Regions from separate parts of the Xanthomonas vesicatoria ATCC 35937 genome, predicted to be linked through region 1. Evidence: predicted binding sites of a transcription regulator. Region 1 holds the regulator's gene; the other holds the start of a gene.
The links. Region 1 encodes FliA, which starts transcription of late flagellar genes. Its sites were predicted from a motif close to TAAAGTTTNNCNNNCNNNGGCCGATAA; they were not measured.

Region 1 (5,477 bases):
CATGGGCAAACGCACGCTGCTGCTGGACGCCGACCTTGGTCTGGCCAACCTGGATGTGGTCCTGGGCCTGTCGCCCAAGTACACCCTGGCCGACCTGATCGCCGGCCGCTGCACGCTCGATGAAGTCATCATCGAAGGTCCCGGCGGCGTGCTGGTAGTGCCGGCCGCGTCCGGTCGCCGTCACATGGCCGAATTGGCCCCAGCCCAGCACATCGGCCTGGTCAATGTGTTCTCCGAACTGGAACGCGACCTGGACGTGATGGTCATCGACACCGCCGCCGGCATCACCGACAGCGTGCTGACCTTCTGCCAGGCCGCGCAGGACACGGTGGTGGTGGTCTGCGACGAGCCGGCCTCGATCACCGACGCCTACGCGCTGATCAAGGTGCTCTCCCGCGAACGCGGCGTGGACCGCCTGCAGATCATCGCCAACATGGTGCGCGACCCCAACGAAGGCCGCCTGCTGTACGACAAGCTCTCGCGCGTCTGCGAAAAGTTCCTCGGCGATGTGTCGCTGAACTACCTCGGCCACGTGCCGCAGGACGACTGGTTGCGCCTGTCGGTGCAGCGTCAGCAACCCGTCATCAAGGCCTACCCGTCAAGCCCATCGGCGCAGGCCATTGCAGAAATCGCACGCCGTACCTCGCGCTGGCAGGCCCCCACCGTGCCGCGCGGCAACGTCGAGTTCTTTGTCGAACGCATCATTCAACGGGGAGTGGCCGCATGAGCACTGCTACCGCAACCACGGCCAGCGCGCAGTACCGCGCCGTGCAGCGCAACAACGCCAACGACGTGGTGACCCAGCACGCCGACCTGGTCCGCCGCATCGCCCACCATCTGGCGGCGCGTCTGCCGGCCAGCGTGGAAGTGGACGACCTGATCCAGGCCGGCATGATCGGCCTGATCGAAGCCTCGCGCAGTTACGACTCCGACCAGGGCGCCTCGTTCGAAACCTATGCCTCGATCCGTATCCGCGGCTCGATGATCGACGAGATCCGCCGTGGCGACTGGGTACCGCGCTCGGTGCACCGCCGTGCCCGCGACGCTGCCGCCGCAGTACGCAAGATCGAGCAGAACACCGGCCGCGCCGCCGCCGCCACCGAAGTGGCCGCAGCCATGGAAATGCCGCTGCCCGATTACCTGCGGCTGATGGAAGACGCCGCACGCGGCCAGGTGCTGAGCCTGGAATCGCGCATCGAAGATCACGGCGAGCTGGATACCACCGCCAAAGGTGGCCCCAACCCGCAGCAGATGATGGAGCGTGGCGAATTCGGCCGCGAGCTGGGCAAGGCCATCGGCCAGCTGCCCGAGCGCGAGCAGCTGGTGCTGTCGCTGTACTACGAACAGGAATTGAACCTGAAGGAAATCGGCGCCGTGCTGGGTGTCAGCGAGTCGCGCGTCTGCCAGATCCATGGCCAGGCCGTGGTGCGTTTGCGCGGCCGCCTCAAAGTCTTCGAACTGGCTGATGCCGGTGTCGAAATCGACGACTAATTTTTTCGCGTAATTTTTAGCGTTAGGAGCTTGATGTGAATAAGAACATGCGGATCCTGATCGTGGACGACTTCTCGACGATGCGACGTATCGTCAAGAATCTGTTGGCGGATCTCGGCTTCACCAATACCGCAGAGGCCGAAGACGGCAACAGCGCGCTGGCCGCGTTGCGTGCGGGCCCGTTCGATTTCGTGGTGACGGACTGGAACATGCCCGGCATGACCGGCATCGACCTGCTGCGCAACATCCGCGCCGACGCCAAGCTCAAGCACCTGCCGGTGATGATGGTGACCGCCGAAGCCAAGCGCGAGCAGATCATCGAAGCGGCGCAGTGTGGCGTGAACGGCTACATCATCAAGCCGTTCACCGCGCAGACGCTGGAAGAAAAGCTGGGCAAGGTGTTCGAACGTCTGGCGGCGACCGCCTGATGGACGCCACCATCGATACCAATGCAGAACGCGCCGCGCTGATCGACCGCCTGCAGGGCGCGCTCGATGCGTTGGAAAGCGGCGACGAAATTGCCTGGCGCCGTGAGGTGGATCATCTCGCCGCCTTGCGCACCCGTCCGATGATGCAGGGCCTGAGCCGGCTCGCGCGCGAACTGGGCCAGGCGCTGGGCGAGTTGCCCACCGTGCCTGAGGAAGCCGGCGAACTGGACGATGCCTGCTCGCGCCTGGATCACGTGGTGGAAATGACCGAAAAGGCCAGCCATCGCACGCTGGATCTGGTCGAAGAGTGCCGCGTGCTGGCCAACCAGCTGCGCGAAGGCGGCCTCAATCAGGACCAGGGCGCGCTGATGGACAAGATGCGCCACAACCTGACCGAGCTGTCGCTGGCGCAGAGCTACCAGGATCTCAGCGGGCAGATCATCCGGCGTGTGGCCGGGATCGTGCGCCGCGTGCATGAAGGCTTCGGTGCGCTGGGCCTGCCGCCCAAGAGCAGCGAGCCGAAGAAAGACGACGGCGGTCTTGCCGGTCCTGCAGTCAAGGGCCTGGACCGTCATGCGGTGTCGCAGGACGACGCCGACGATTTGCTGTCCGGATTGGGGTTGTAACCATGAGTGCTGTTCCAGACGATATTGCTGCCGATTTCATCGTCGAGGCCCAGGAAATCCTGGATCGCCTCGGCGAACAGCTGGTGTCGCTGGAACAGGCGCCAGACGAAGCCGACCAGCTCAACGCGGTGTTCCGCGGCTTCCACACGCTCAAGGGCGGCGCCGGCTTTCTGGCGATCAAACCCATGGTGGAACTGTGCCACGCCGCTGAAGAAACCCTCGGCATGGCACGCTCGGGCCAGGCGGTGCTGCAGGCGCATCATTTCGATGCCGCGCAGCAATCGCTGGACTATCTGCAGGCCATGCTGGATGCGATGGGTTCGGGCGAACCCGTGCCGCATGCACCGGCGTCGCTGATCGCGCAGTTCGACGCCAAGAGCGGCCCGCCAGCGGTCAAGGCCGCGCCCAAGGCAGCCGCTGCTGCGCCAGTGCACGACGACGGCCATGCTGCGCCGGCACCGGGCGCCAAGGCCGCACCGAAAGGTGCCGCCAAAGGCGGTGCCGAAGCCGAGCAGACCGTGCGCGTGGACACCAAGCGCCTGGACGCCATCGTCAACCTGATCGGCGAACTGGTGCTCTCGCGCAATCGTCTGAAGACCTTGCGTACCCGTCTGCGCGATGAAGAACTCGACCGCGCGGTCAGCACGCTGGACATCGCCACCGCCCGCCTGCAGACCGCAGTCATGCGCACCCGCATGCAGCCGGTGAGCAAGGTGTTCGCGCGCTTCCCCAAGGTGGCCCGCGACGTTGCGCGCACGCTGTCCAAGGAAGTGGAGCTGGAACTGATCGGTGCCGAAACCGAGCTCGATCGTAATCTGGTCGAAGCCCTGGCCGACCCGCTGGTGCACCTGGTGCGCAACGCCATCGACCATGGCATCGAATCGCCGGCCCTGCGCGAAGCCACCGGCAAACCGCGTAGTGGCCACGTGCGCCTGTCCGCGCAGCAGGAAGGCGACTACGTCAGCATCGAAATCCAGGACGATGGCGCCGGCATCGACCCGGAGCGGCTGCGCGAAATCGCGCGCGGCAAGGGCCTGATCGACGCCGAAGCGGCGGCACGTCTGAGCACCGACGAATGTCTGCATCTGATCTTCATGCCGGGCTTCTCGACCAAGGCCGAGGTCACCGATATCTCTGGCCGCGGCGTTGGCATGGACGTGGTGCAGTCACGCATCCGCGAGTTGAGCGGGCAGATCCAGATCCAGTCCGAACTGGGCCGTGGCAGCCGCTTCATGATCCGCGTGCCGCTGACCCTGGCGATCCTGCCTACGCTATTGGTGCAGGCCGGCGAAGCGGTCTACGCCTTGCCGCTGGCCCGCGTGGTGGAAGTGCTGCACGCCCCGCAGACCTCGCTGGGCTGGTTCGACGGCCGCGCCGTACTGGACCGCCGCTCGCACACCCTGCCCCTGATCGACCTGCGCCGCTGGCTGGGCGTACCCGCCGAACAACCGCCGCTACTGACCGTGGTGCTGCTGCAGGCCGGCGAAACCCGCTTCGGCCTGGTGGTGGACCAGGTCCGCGGCCGCGAGGAAGTGGTGATCAAGCCCCTGCCCCGCGCATTACGCGGCCTGCCCGGCTACGCCGGCGCCACCCTGATCGGCGATGGCCGCATGGCACTGATCCTGGATGTGGATGGATTGCGCTCCAGCGATCATTGATTCTCGGGAATCGGGAATCGGGAATCGGGAATCGGGAATCGTCAAGACGATCCTGGTTGCCTGATCTAACGACAACGGCCGCGTACTGCGGCCGTTGTCGTTTCACTACCAACATCGCTGCCGATCTATGTCGCTACGCGCGCAGGCATGGGCGCGATGGCTTGGCGAAGGTCAGGCTGCCGTGGAAGTGAACCTGGAACCGTTATTTCACTAGCCCTCACACCATCCGGTGTTGAGGCGCAATCGACTGCTCTCGCTGTTGATCCTGCTGCTGGGATTGCTGTTGGCGCTGAGTTTCGCCCAAGGCCTGTAATTGCGCAAAGGATTGCTCGACGGGCTGCGCAATCGCATCACTCGTCTTCATATGCGCCATCTTGTGGGCGGGGTCGTTCAACGCGCCTTCCACAACGAAAACGTTCTCACCCTGTCGCACGGACTTGGTGTTCTCGCTCAGCACAACATGATCGATTCGCGACAGCCCGTTCTCTTTGGCTAAATACGCGCTGCTTGCTGCCAGCCGTGCGCTGTTGTCGTCGTACTCGCGGCCGAGACCTTGCTCAAGGCGGCGAACGGCTTCTTCTGCTTGATGATGCAGCGGATCTGTTGGCAGCACTCTCGCGAGCTGTGTTACTTCCTGTAATGGAGATACCTGCTCACCGGGCGGCTGCGCCTCACCAATCACCTTTTGCCAAAGTTCCTGTTTGGGCTTCGGATTGTTGTGCTCCTTATTCAACTCACTTTTAGGCACAGGAGCAGGAATGCTCTTGATATCATCTACGTTTTCTACGGGTCTGATATCCCCCTCAAAGCCTTTATCAACTCCATCTTTTGTCTTCCGGTGCAGTCCGGCGTGATTGAGCGCATCCCATGTGAAGTCGATACAACTGTTTTTAGCACCGTGATATTCCATATTGAACCCGTGCTTAGCAGGGGCCGCGCCGAAGGCCTCCAGCTTTTCATACTGCGCCTTATCGATCTCCATCGTGCGTGAGTAATATGGTTTTTGGTAGGTATCGACGTCATTGAACGAAACTTTTCCTGGCCCGCTAGCCTCGCCATGCTTGATGGGCGAGAACCCATAACTTTTGACAGTCGTTCAGTCGTCAATCGAGTAGTACATATGGCCACCGAAGGATGTGCCTCCGGCCATCAACGGCGTACCTGCGGCAGCGACGTAGACAGTGACTGCATAGCGCTTTTCATGATCATCCATGCTCATTCCCCTCACTTTCCCTTGTAGGTGTAAGCGACAAGAAGTTGAGCATTAGCCGCAA
Region 2 (5,477 bases), 2.0 Mb from region 1:
CACTCGCGTTAAGCGCGATCTCAAACAGCTAAGCGGTTAACGATGCGGCCAACAACGCTGCAGCGCGACGGATCTGATCACCAGTCGCGCTTCATTGCTTGAGGCGCAGCCGCCAACGCAGACGCCACATCCGAACGCAGCGCTGCACAAGCGAAGTCCATCAGGCTTGCATCCGATAAGCGCACAGCACTGCGGTAATCGGCCTTGAACGGCACCTGTCACTGGCCTAGCGTGCATGCTGCTGCCACCCACCGGTCGCGGCTGCCGCGTGCACAAGATCTGCAAGGTTGCGCGGACGTGGCCTCCCCTGTCGCAGGCCCGATGCAAGAGCCCCAACGCGACGCCACCCCAGCTCTCTCACAGGACACGCCAATGCTCCAGAGCACGCCAACACCCACGCACTTCGCCTTGGAGCGGATGACGCCATTCCAGTGGAGGGCCGTGGCGGTGTGCGTGCTGCTGACGATGCTCGACGGCTTCGACGTGATGGCAATGGCGTTCACCGCCCCGCACGTGTCGGCCGACTGGCAACTGTCGGGCAAGCTGCTGGGGGTGCTGTTCAGTGCCGGGCTGGTCGGCATGGCAGTGGGCTCGCTGTTGCTGGCGCCGTTGGCAGACCGCATCGGCCGGCGTGCGCTGATCCTGGTGTGTCTGGCCATCCTGACCGTGGGCATGGGCGCATCCGCACTGGCCGGCAACGCCTGGCAGCTGGGCGCGCTACGGGCGTTCACCGGGATCGGGATCGGCGGCATGCTGGCCTGCGTGGCGGTGACCGCTGCCGAATATTCCACAGCTCGGTGGCGCAGTACGGCAACGGTGCTGCAGGCCACCGGCTACCCGGTGGGGGCGACAATCGGGGGCGCGATCGCAGCGCTGCTGTTACAGCATTGGTCCTGGCCATCGGTGTTCTGGCTGGGCGCGCTTGGCGCGCTGCTCTGCGTGCCGTTGGTGCTGGCCTGTTTGCCCGAGTCGCTGGAATTTCTGATTGCCCGCCGGCCGGCCGGCGCACATGCGCGTTTCAATGCGGTGTTGGCACGCATGGGGATGCCGCCGCATCCCCAGTTGCCGTTGCCACCGGCGCAAGCCGCCGGGCAGGCGCAGGGTTATGCGGCTCTGTTCGTCGGTCCCATGCGGCGGCCATCGCTGCTGATCGCGCTGGCATTTTTCCTGCTGATGTTCGGGTTCTATTTTGTGCTCAGCTGGACACCCAAACTGCTAGTGACGACCGGCCTGTCGGCAGCCCAGGGCGTCACCGGCGGGGTGCTTCTGAATCTGGGCGGCATCGTCGGCGGCACGGTGTTCAGTTGGCTGGCCCTGCGCGGCCGCTTGTCGCCGCTGACAGCCGGCGCGCTGGTCATGATGGCAGTGGCGATGGTCGCGTTCGGGCTGAGCAGTACGGTGTTGCACTGGGCATTCGCCACCGCGCTGCTGACCGGCGCGGCCATGAGCGCTGCGATGGGCGGGCTGTATGCAGTGGCGCCGGTGGTCTTCACGGCGGCGGTGCGCTCCACCGGTATGGGCTGGGCGATTGGTGTGGGGCGATTTGGCGCGATTGTGTCGCCGCTATGCGCCGGGGTCCTGCTGGATGCTGGGTGGTCGCCGGCCATGTTGTATCTGGCCTGCAGCGTGCCGTTGCTGTTCGCTGCCGCCGCGGTGGTGGCGATGCGCCTGCCGGATCGCTGAACTGCTCAGCCTGCAGGTCAAAACCGCGCCGACCAAGCAGCCGAGCTTTGCGCCGGCTAGCCAAAGAAATCGCAACGCCTGCCGATAACTTCGAAGACCGCCAAGCCCGTGGCGGACTCTTCCGTGGACATCGTGCAGACCAGCGCCGGCATGCTCAGAACCATCGACTCCGACCAACTCCGCCCTGGCATGTATGTCTGCAAGCTGCTGGGCGCCTGGGTGCACCATCCGTTTTGGAAGACATCGTTTCTGGTCGATTCCGACGATGTGGACAAGATCCATGGCAGCCGGATCGAGCAGCTGGTGATCGACACCGCACGCGGGCTGGATGTGGATGCGGGTACAACCGTCGACCAGCAGGACGCCGGCGATGCGCCGCCGCAACCGCCGCCGGAGCCGGAGCCGGAACCTGCTCCCACCGCGCGCAGTACCCGCACCGGCAGCGTCACCGCTCAGGTCGGTATCGAGGCCGAAGTGGTACGTGCGCGGCGTATCTTCGAAGACGGTCGTGACACCGTGGAAGCGATGTTTCGTGACGTGCGGCTGGGCCGCACCGTCGACACCGAGGCCGCCATGCCATTGGTGGAAGCGATCAACGATTCGGTGCTGCGTCATCCGCAGGCCTTGATCAGCGTGGCGCGGCTGAAGACCGCAGACGACTACACCTATCTGCATTCGATGGCCGTGGCCGGGCTGATGAGCGGGCTGGCACGGCAGCTCGGTTTGCCCGACGGCCAGGTCGTGGAAGCGGCGATGGGGGGGCTGCTGCATGACATGGGCAAGGCGGTAACGCCGCTGGACATTCTCAACAAGCCCGGACGCCTGACCGACGATGAGATGGACGTGATGCGTCAGCATCCGCTGGATGGACATCGCCTGTTGGTGGCCGGCGGCGTACAGAACGCGGTGGTCCTGGAAATTGCGCTGCATCATCACGAAAAGATGGATGGCAGCGGGTATCCGAGCCGTCTGGTCGGCGAAGAGATCTCGCTGATGTCGCGCATGGGCGCGGTATGTGATGTCTACGATGCCATCAGCTCGGACCGGCCCTACAAGCGCGGCTGGGACCCGGCCGAATCGCTCAAGCAGATGGCGTCCTGGAAGGGGCACTTCGACCCGACGATCTTTCAGGCGTTCGTGCGCCGGCTGGGTATCTATCCGGTGGGCTCGCTGGTGCGCCTGGAATCGCAGAAGCTGGCGGTGGTGATCGAGCAAAGCCCGGATGCGCTGCTCAAGCCGAAGGTGCGCGTGTTCTACTCGGCCAAGCTGCGCAGCCACGTGCTGGTGCAGGACATCGACCTGTCGCGGCCCGACTGCCAGGACCGCATCGCGCAGATGGAAAGCCCGACCGACTGGGGCTTCCGCGATCTAGAGAAGCTCTGGCTGCCATAAGCGCGCTGCGCACTGCAGCGTTGCCGGGCGTTGCATGCGCGAGGTGCAGTCGCGTGCATCAACTGCCCCACGCTGCTGCGGCTTTCTGGGTGACGCCGGCAGCGACCTCCATGCTGCCGGACAGCGTAGACACCCGCAAAGAACGATGGCCCTGGCGCCTGGGCGGCGTCCGCCTGCCGTACCGCCTGGCTGGCACCCGTGCGGGCTAGCGAGCACGACCATGCTGCGCTGCAGCTTGGCAATGTAGTTATGAGCCATAACTATTACGGAACGCAATCACTTGCCGACCGGATCTCATGTCCAAGCCGTGCCTGGATCATCGCCGCCCATCGCACAGCGCAGCGTCGTACCGCTGCCCGGCGCGCGCGTGGAAAGGCGGTGCGGCGGCGGCACGCACATGCGCACAGTCATCGCACTTGCCGGCAGCCTGCATGTGCACATTGCCGGGCCTGGCCGCGTCTACAATGCGCTGCACGCCGGGGATCGGCGTTGCGGACCGGGCGCATGGCGCGTCCCGCTCCGCCCGCTGCCTTTGTCGCGAGAACCGTCATGCCCGCTACTGCCACTGCTGCACCGTTGCCCGACGCCATCACTGCGGTGGACCAGGCGCGCCTGCTGCGATTGCTGGGCTACCGCATTACCCGCACCGAGCTGCTGGTGCGCCGGATGTTTCAGGAATGCGTTGCCGCCTTCGATCTGAAGCCGGTCGACTTCTCGTTGCTGATGCTGGTGGATGGCAATCCGGGCATCAACCAGCGCCAGATCGGCGACGTGCTGCATGTCTCACCGCCGAACCTGGCCATCGTGGTGGCGCGGCTGGTCAAGCGCCGTCTGCTGCGGCAGGTGCGCGGGCGGCAGGACCGGCGCATGCAGCATCTGTCGTTGACGCCGGCCGGCGTCACCCTGCTGACCGATGCCGAAGCCGAAGTGCTGCGCATGGAACAGCAGCTCAGTGCGGTGCTCGGCACCAGCGAAGCGCCGCTGCTGCGCGCGCTCGATCGCCTGGATCGGCTCGACACGCTGTAAGCCCCCTGCGCCGGCCCTCTGCCGGCCTTACCAACGTCTTGATGGCACGTGCCGTACGCAGCGCGGGGATCGCCCCTGCCTGATCGCGTGCCAGGTGGCATGCCCGCTGTTTCCTTCCAACGCTGGAGATGTGCGCAGTGATTCGACCCTCGGTGGTGCGTGGCGTGGCTGGACGGACGGCGTGGCGGGTGCGTGCAGCCCTGGGCATCGTTGGGCTGCTTGCGAGCGGGGCAGCGCTTGGGCAGGGCGTGCCGCAGAGCATGACGTTGAGCAACGGCCTGAACACCGGTGGGACAAGTTTTCTGGATGGCTTTACCCGCACCACGCCCGGCTGGGCGGTGGTCACCTATCTGCGCCAGACCTCGCTGGATGCAGTCAAGGACGCACGTGGCGACGATGTGCCGGTGTTCGACAATCCGCGCATCGACTCGACACTGCTGCTGACCCAGGGTCGCGTACGTCACGCCCTATAAGCTGTTCGGTGGCGCGCTCGGCATCAATACGCTGCTGCCGCTGGTCAATCTGGATGCCTCGTTCGGCCGCAACAGCATCGCCAACTTGCGCGACAACGGCGCCGGGGTGGGCGACCTGACCTTCGGCCCGTATCTGCAGATGCTGCCGGTGATGCGCGACGGGCGGCCGGTGTTTTCGCAGCGCTTCGAGTTCAACGCGGTGGCACCGATCGGTAAGTTCGATCGCGACCGCGATCTCAACCAGGGCGCGGGCTATTGGTCGCTGATCCCCAATTACGCAGTCACGGTGCTACCTACGCCCAACTGGGAAATCAGCGCGCGCCTGAATTACGTCTACAACTTTCGCAGCGAACGCCGGCCCAACCTGCCCGGCGGGTTTGCCTTCCGCAACGGACAGGCCGGCGATGCGGGCTGGATCAACCTCGCCACGTCCTGGGAAGTGGTGCCGGACGTGCGGTTCGGCATCAACGCGTATTACCTCACCCAATTTCGCGATAACCGCACCAATGGCCAGCGCGTTCCCGACAGCCGCCAGCGCGTGTTCTACGCCGGGCCGGGAGGCGTGTGGCGGTTCGATGCCAACAACATCCTGTTCGCCAATCTTTACCTGCCGGTGGAAGTCAGAAACGCGGCTTCCGGCAACAACGTCAACCTGCAGTACGTCCATGTGTTCTAGCGCCGGCGCAGCCGGCTCCTACGGAGGGTGGCAATGAATTTGCAGAACAAGACGATCGTCGTGACCGGTGTGGCGTCGGGCATCGGCGCAGAGGTTGCGCGGCTTGCGCGGTTCCACGGCGCCACGGTGATCGGTGTTGATCGCACACCGGTGCAGATGACACTCCACGGTTTCCATCAGGCCGACCTGGGCGACCCGGCTTCCATCGATGCGCTGGTGCGCGCGCT

Region 2: the regulator FliA is predicted to act here: its motif matches at 1,745-1,771, upstream of BJD12_RS14475 (HD-GYP domain-containing protein).

The regions. Positions count from the first base shown of each region.
Region 1 is NZ_CP018725.1:257,149-262,625, reverse strand. It holds gene BJD12_RS01075 (MinD/ParA family protein) at 1-727, shown strand, start outside; gene BJD12_RS01070 (RNA polymerase sigma factor FliA) at 724-1,491, shown strand; gene cheY (chemotaxis response regulator CheY) at 1,527-1,919, shown strand; gene BJD12_RS01060 (protein phosphatase CheZ) at 1,919-2,545, shown strand; gene BJD12_RS01055 (chemotaxis protein CheA) at 2,548-4,203, shown strand; gene BJD12_RS23650 (XVIPCD domain-containing protein) at 4,421-5,185, opposite strand; gene BJD12_RS25090 (hypothetical protein) at 5,300-5,422, opposite strand; gene BJD12_RS01045 (hypothetical protein) at 5,428-5,477, opposite strand, start outside.
Region 2 is NZ_CP018725.1:3,341,923-3,347,399, forward strand. It holds gene BJD12_RS14470 (MFS transporter) at 373-1,683, shown strand; gene BJD12_RS14475 (HD-GYP domain-containing protein) at 1,834-3,075, shown strand; gene BJD12_RS14480 (MarR family winged helix-turn-helix transcriptional regulator) at 3,625-4,101, shown strand; partial or broken gene BJD12_RS14490 (SphA family protein) at 4,230-5,250, shown strand; gene BJD12_RS14495 (coniferyl-alcohol dehydrogenase) at 5,284-5,477, shown strand, end outside.